DNA from 2 places in the Arthrobacter sp. CAN_A1 genome. Region 1 is predicted to be linked to the other one. Evidence: predicted binding sites of a transcription regulator. Region 1 holds the regulator's gene; the other holds the start of a gene.
What was found. Region 1 encodes HrcA, which represses chaperone genes, less so after heat shock. Its sites were predicted from a motif close to TTNGCACTCGNNNNNNNCGAGTGCNAA; they were not measured.
Positions count from the first base shown of each region.

Region 2: a site for HrcA is predicted at 1,685-1,711, ahead of groL (chaperonin GroEL). Genes of this name have one in related genera too.

Region 1 is NZ_JADOUR010000004.1:81,637-85,051, reverse strand. Features, by position in the region: gene IWX62_RS06250 (DUF3097 family protein) at 1-550, opposite strand, end outside; gene hrcA (heat-inducible transcriptional repressor HrcA) at 702-1,715, shown strand; gene dnaJ (molecular chaperone DnaJ) at 1,819-2,946, shown strand; gene IWX62_RS06235 (16S rRNA (uracil(1498)-N(3))-methyltransferase) at 2,949-3,415, shown strand, end outside.
Region 2 is NZ_JADOUR010000007.1:123,481-126,895, reverse strand. Features, by position in the region: gene IWX62_RS10340 (uracil-DNA glycosylase) at 1-229, opposite strand, end outside; gene IWX62_RS10335 (DUF3263 domain-containing protein) at 372-659, shown strand; gene IWX62_RS10330 (LytR C-terminal domain-containing protein) at 712-1,377, shown strand; gene groL (chaperonin GroEL) at 1,907-3,415, shown strand, end outside.

The DNA of each region.
Region 1 (3,415 bases):
CCTGCGCAATGCGCTGCTCTTTCGACCCGGTCACCAGGTGGTCGACCAGGATGCCGAGTCGACGGTTCGGCCCCGGGCCGAAGGACCGGATCATCCCGGCCAGGTCGTCGACGCCGTGGAGTGGTTCCACAACGATCCCTTCGAGCCGCAGGTCGTCACCCCACACCTTTTCGATCAGCTCGGCATCGTGCTGGCCCTCCACCCAGATCCTGCTGGCCCGCGCGGTCCTCGCCCGGGCGCCATCAACCCTCACCGAGCCCGACGCCGTCAGCCGCCGGGCAGGCGCTGATGGCGGTCCGGTGGGGGCCACCACTTCCACCGGGCCGCCATCGATGTGGAAGCCGAACCCCAGCGGGAAGGTCTTGAGTTTGCCGCGCCGGTCCTCGAGCACCATCACGTGCATGCCGCCGGACTTCTCGACCCGAACCACGGCGCCCACATAACCGCTCTGGACGTCCTCCAGCACCAATCCGGCGCTGGCCGCAACCTTGGGGAGGGAAACCTGCCGCGGGGCGGAGATGTCCTGCGCGCCCCATTCGTATGTTGACAAGATTGTTGCTCGCTTCCAGGCTCGCCGCTGGACGGTCCGGCCAGGGATTTTCAATGCTAACAATCCTCTGGAACGTACTAGACTTGGCACTTGGGCGTGTCGAGTGCCAGATCTGCTGGAAGTGTCAGGGAACCGTGTGCGGAGGTGAAATGTGAGCGAACCACGCCGACTTGAGGTGTTGCGCGCCATCGTCGAGGACTATGTGCATTCCCGGGAGCCGGTGGGATCAAAGGCCCTGGTGGAACGCCACCAGCTGGGAGTGTCATCGGCGACGATCCGCAACGATATGGCAGTCCTTGAAGAAGAGGGTCTGATCACGGCGCCCCACACCAGTTCGGGTCGCATTCCCACGGACAAGGGCTATCGGCTGTTCGTTGACCAGATTTCCGAGGTTAAGCCCTTGTCGGCGCCCGAGAAGCGTGCCATCCAGGCCCTGCTGGAGGGTGCTGAAGACCTCGACGACGTCATGGACCGGACCGTCCGACTCCTCTCCCACCTGACCAATCAGGTGGCAGTTGTGCAGTACCCCCACCTCGGCAACGCGGCGGTCCGCCACCTTGAGTTCGTCCTGCTGGCCCCCAACCAGGTGCTCGTGGTGCTGATCGCCACCAATGGAACGGTCCAGCAGCGGGTGGTGCCGCTTCCCGAAGCCGTGCCGGAGGCCAGCCTCGCCGAACTCCGGCAGCATTTTCTCGGCTCAGTGTCCGGTATCAAGCTGACCTCACTCCCACAGGAACTCGCCCTCGCCGTCGCCGCCCTGCCGTTCAGGCAGCGCCGGGCAGGAACTGCGCTCGCCCGAACGCTTGAACAACTTGCCGGGATAAACCGTGACGACCGGATTGTGATGGCTGGCACAGCCAACCTGGCGCGATCCACAGTAGACTTCCCGTTGAGTATCGGACCAGTGCTGGAAGCCCTTGAGGAGCAGGTGGTGATGCTACGCCTGCTCTCCGAAATGAAGCACGACGCGTTTGGCGTCTCGGTGCGGATCGGGCGGGAAAACCCGCACGGTGGACTCGCCGAGGCCTCGGTGATTGCCACCGGATACGGCCCGGACTCGCTGGCCAAGGTCGGAGTCCTGGGGCCAACACGGATGGACTACCCCACCTCGATGGCGGCGGTGCGCGCGGTGGCCCGCTACCTGTCGAGGATTCTGACGGATTAGGCCGCGGCCATCGCAGTAATGAATATGTTCCAGCAACAGCAAGCCATACCGGGTGGGCACCAAATCCCCACCCGGGCAGTGACATAGGAAGTGAAGTGCAGGAGTGAGTAATCACTATGAAGTCCTCGGTGTGAACCGCGATGCCAGCGGCGAGGAGATCAAGAAGGCTTACCGCAAGCTTGCGCGAAAGCTGCACCCGGATGTCAACCCGGGTCCGGACGCCTCAGAGGATTTCAAGCTGGTGACCCGGGCGTACGAAGTGCTGTCGGACCCGCAGAAACGCCGGGTGTATGACACGACGGGTAACGAAAACGGGACCGACAACGGCTTCGGCGGCGGACACGCCGGTCCTGGCTTTGCGTTCCAGGACATCTTCGAAACCTTCTTCGGCGGGGGCGGTCCCAGCGGCCCGCCGTCGCGTACCCGCCGCGGCCAGGATGCGCTCATAGCCGTCCGCATCGACCTGGTCGATGCCGTCTTCGGGATCAACAAGAAGATCGAGGTCGACACGGCTGCTGTTTGCCCCACCTGTGACGGGTCCTGCTGCCAGGCGGGCACCTCGCCCCGGACCTGCGACATTTGTGGTGGCTCGGGCCAGGTGCAGCGCGCCGTCCGGTCCATCCTCGGTCAGGTGATGACCAGCGCGGCCTGTGGTACCTGCCAGGGCTTCGGCACTGTCATCCCTAACCCCTGCAACGAGTGCAACGGTGACGGCCGGGTTCGTAGCCGCCGCAGCCTCACCATCAAGGTGCCCGCGGGGGTTTCCACCGGCACCCGGATCCAGCTGGGCGGCCAGGGCGAGGCCGGCCTCGCCGGCGGACCCCAGGGCGACCTGTACGTGGAGATCAGGGTCAACCCGGACCCCACCTTCCTGCGTGAGGGAGACGACCTCCACGTCACCCTGAGCGTGCCGATGACCGCCGCCGCGCTGGGGACTACCCTGAACCTCGCCTCGTTCGACGGTGACCAGGAGCTTGGAATCAAAGCCGGCACCCAGTCCGGGGAAATTGTTACCCTTCGCGGCCTCGGCGTCACCCACCTGCGCGGCTACGGGCGCGGAGACCTCAAGGTCCACCTCAATGTGGAAACGCCGCGCAATATCGACCAGGCCCAGGAGGAACTGCTGCGCCGCCTCGCCGAACTCCGGGGTGAGGAATTCGTTGAAGGCCAGCTGGCGAGCAACGGGTCAGGAGTGTTCGCGAAGCTGCGGGAACGGTTGGGTAACCTCTAGGCGTGAGCAACGCACTCTATTTCGGTGATCCCGACGCCGTTGCGGCGGCGCGGCCCGGTTCGGAATTCATCCTCACCGGCGCCGAGGCCCGGCACGCCGCCACCGTCAAGCGGGTGACGGTCGGCGAGATGATCGACGTCGCGGACGGCCGCGGGCGGAGGATCGTCGGGGCAGTGAGCAGGACGGGCCAGGACGTGGTGCTCGACGTCGGCGCGGTCACCGACGAACCGGCCCCCGTCTGCCGGCTGATCCTGGTTCAGGCTCTCGCCAAGGGGGACCGCGATGAACTGGCGGTGGAGGCGGCCACCGAACTGGGCGTCGACGCGGTTGTCCCCTGGCAGGCCGACCGCAGCATCGTGCGGTGGCGTGCCGAGAAGGCCCTCAAGGGGCAACGGAAGTGGGAGACCACGGTATTCGGCGCGGCGAAGCAGTCCCGGCGAGCCTGGCTGCCCGACGTCAACCCGCTACT
Region 2 (3,415 bases), on a different contig from region 1:
GCTGCGGTGAGGGAAGGACCTCGGTGCCGGCATTGACCTCGGCTCGCAGTCGATCGGCGAGAAGGTGCAGTTGCGGCTCCACCGGTGCGAGGGAGGCGGCCCAGGATGGGTGCACAACGTCGGCCACCCGGACGGGCGCCGCGAAAGGGAACGCGGGGCTCCCCGGGCCGGTGGGCGGTTTGGGCGACGGGGTTGGCTCCGGGAAGAGGGCGCTCTGGTATTCGGACACAGTCCCATCCTTGTGCCCCAGCGCGCCAAATGACAACCGTGTTATTCCCCATTACCATAAAGGGCAGACCAGGCGGCGTGTCAGCACGCCGCATCCAGCTAAGGGGCGATCGGTAGTGACTGAGGCAGCAAAGGCTGACAGTGTGGTGCACCCGGAACCGGAGAACCCTCGTCAGGCTGGCGTTCTAGGGGATCGGGAGCAGCAGATGCTGGCTCTGGAGCGCCAGTGGTGGAAGTACTCCGGCGCCAAGGAGCAGGCCATCCGCGAACTGTTTGACCTGTCGGCCACCCACTACTACCAAATCCTCAATGCCATGATCGATACCGAGGCGGCGCTGGCTCACGACCCCATGCTGGTTAAACGACTGCGTAGACTACGTACATCCCGTCAGCGCGCGCGCTCGGCACGCCGACTCGGCGCTGACATCTGAACGCCCTCGGCGACCTGTTTCCAGCGCCAAAATCCAAGGACGACGCATCACTATGAGCCAATACCCCCGGGACGAGTTCGACAAGATCCCCGAATCCGCATCGCGGCAGGGAGTTCACCGGGAAAGGCTGGTTCCCCCACGGTCCAGCGGACTGGCCTTAAAAATCATCGTCGGTGTATTGGCGCTCGCCGTCGGATTGGCCGCCTACTTCATCCTCCCCCGGCTGGGCATTGGCGAGGGCGCAGACCCGGCGTCCAGCCTCGCCACCAGCTCACGGTCCTCCGGGGCAGCCACGTCGGAGCCGTCACCGTCGTCGGCGACCGACAATGAATCCTCGACCCCCTCCCCGTCCGACTCGGGCCCCTCCGCGGAGCCGACCGAGGATGAGCCAACCGACTCCGAGCCGACGGGCAACGAGCCATCACCAAGCGAGGACCCATCGGCGGTCGACCGGACCCAGCCGGTGAACGTCTTCAACTCAACCGGGATCAGCGGGATGGCAAGTTTGGCTGCCAACCGGGTCTCGGGCGGGGGCTGGACTGTGGGCCAGATCGCTGATTGGGGTGGTGTCCCACCGCAGACCTCGGTGATCTTCTACAACAGTGCCCAGCTGGCTGCAGCGCAGGAGCTGGCTGGCATCCTGGGAATTCCCACCCTGGTTGAAACCACTGAGGTGTCTCCCGACCTCACCGTGGTGATCGGGCCCGCGTTCCAGTAGGCCGCGAGGGTTGCCTTGATGCTTCCACTTGACGGGCAACAGGTCCGGCTCCGCGACTGGAAAGCCCTGATCTTTCCGCTTACCGCGAGTGGCTCCGTCCCCATCAGGACTGGCATCTGTGGAACGGACCCTACTTCCCGCCGCCCACGGACCAGGAGGCCGACGACGCCGTTGGGCGCATCAGCTCCCAGCTGGCCACAGGAGACTGGCCTGAGGCGGCCAGATTCCGTGACGCACGGGTGGGCCGCGGGACCGTTGACGACTCGGTGGTACACGGTGTCACGTGTGCTCAATGGCAGAGTCGTCACTTGCACTCAGGCAGCCAGAGTGCTAATTATTGAGTTAGCACTCTAAGCCGCTGACTGCTAATCGTTGGCGGGGTTGGATGTGACACGCACACCACTGTGGTGAGGTGCTCGGCAGGACGTAAAGAGATCGTTCTGCTGATATCCGTCCGTCGCGGGCATCACAGCAGGTGAGCATATGTTTGCTGATAAGCAGTACTGTCCCCGAAAGGACCTAAGCCACTATGGCCAAGATCATTTCTTTTGATGAAGAGGCACGCCGCGGCCTTGAGCGAGGACTCAACATCCTCGCCGACGCCGTCAAGGTAACGCTGGGCCCACGTGGCCGCAACGTCGTCCTTGAGAAGAAGTGGGGCGCCCCCACGATCACCAACGATGGTGTATCCATCGCCAAGGAGATCGAACTGGACGACCCGTTCGAAAAGATCGGCGCAGAGCTGGTTAAGGAAGTTGCCAAGAAGACTGACGACGTCGCTGGCGACGGTACCACCACCGCCACCGTCCTCGCCCAGGCCCTGGTCAAGGAAGGCCTGCGGAACGTTGCCGCTGGCGCGGACCCACTGAGCCTGAAGCGCGGCATCGAGAAGGCTGTAGAAGCGGTCACTCGTGAGCTCCTCGCCTCCGCCAAGGAAATTGAAACCAAGGAAGAGATTGCTGCCACGGCATCCATCTCCGCCGGCGACAACGAAATTGGCGCCCTGATTGCCGAAGCACTCGACAAGGTGGGCAAAGAAGGCGTTATCACCGTCGAGGAGTCCAACACCTTTGGCCTGGAGCTTGAGCTCACCGAAGGTATGCGGTTCGACAAGGGTTACATCTCCGGTTACTTCGTTACTGACGCCGAGCGTCAGGAAACCGTACTGGAAGACCCGTACATCCTGATCGTCAACTCCAAGATCTCCAACGTCAAGGACCTCGTTGCGGTTCTTGAAAAGGTCATGCAGTCCGGCAAGCCGCTGCTGATCATCGCCGAAGACATCGAAGGCGAAGCGTTGGCCACCCTGGTAGTCAACAAGATCCGTGGCACGTTCAAGTCGGTAGCCGTCAAGGCTCCAGGCTTCGGTGACCGCCGCAAGGCCCAGCTGGCCGACATCGCCATCCTCACCGGTGGTCAGGTTATCGCCGAGGAAGTGGGTCTCAAGCTCGAGAACGCCACCCTCGACCTCCTGGGCAGCGCACGCAAGGTAGTTGTCACCAAGGACGAGACCACCATCGTCGAAGGCTCAGGCAACGCCGAGGAGATCGCTGGACGCGTCAGCCAGATCCGCGCCGAGATCGAGAACTCCGATTCTGACTACGACCGCGAGAAGCTGCAGGAACGCCTGGCCAAGCTGGCTGGCGGGGTTGCAGTCATCAAGGCCGGAGCCGCAACCGAGGTTGAGCTCAAAGAGCGCAAGCACCGCATCGAAGATGCAGTCCGCAACGCCAAGGCAGCAGTCGAAGAGGGAATCGTCGCCGGTGGCGGCGTTGCCCTCATCCAGGCTGGCGCCAAGGCCTTCGCATCGCTGCAGCTCGAAGGCGATGAGGCAACCGGCGCGAACATTGTTCGCGTTGCCATCGACGCCCCGCTGAAGCAGATCGCCTTCAACGCCGGCCTCGAGCCAGGCGTGGTTGTCGACAAGGTTCGCGGCCTGCCTGCAGGTCACGGCCTGAACGCTGCCACCGGGGTCTACGAAGACCTGCTTGCTGCCGGAGTCAACGACCCCGTCAAGGTGACCCGCTCTGCACTGCAG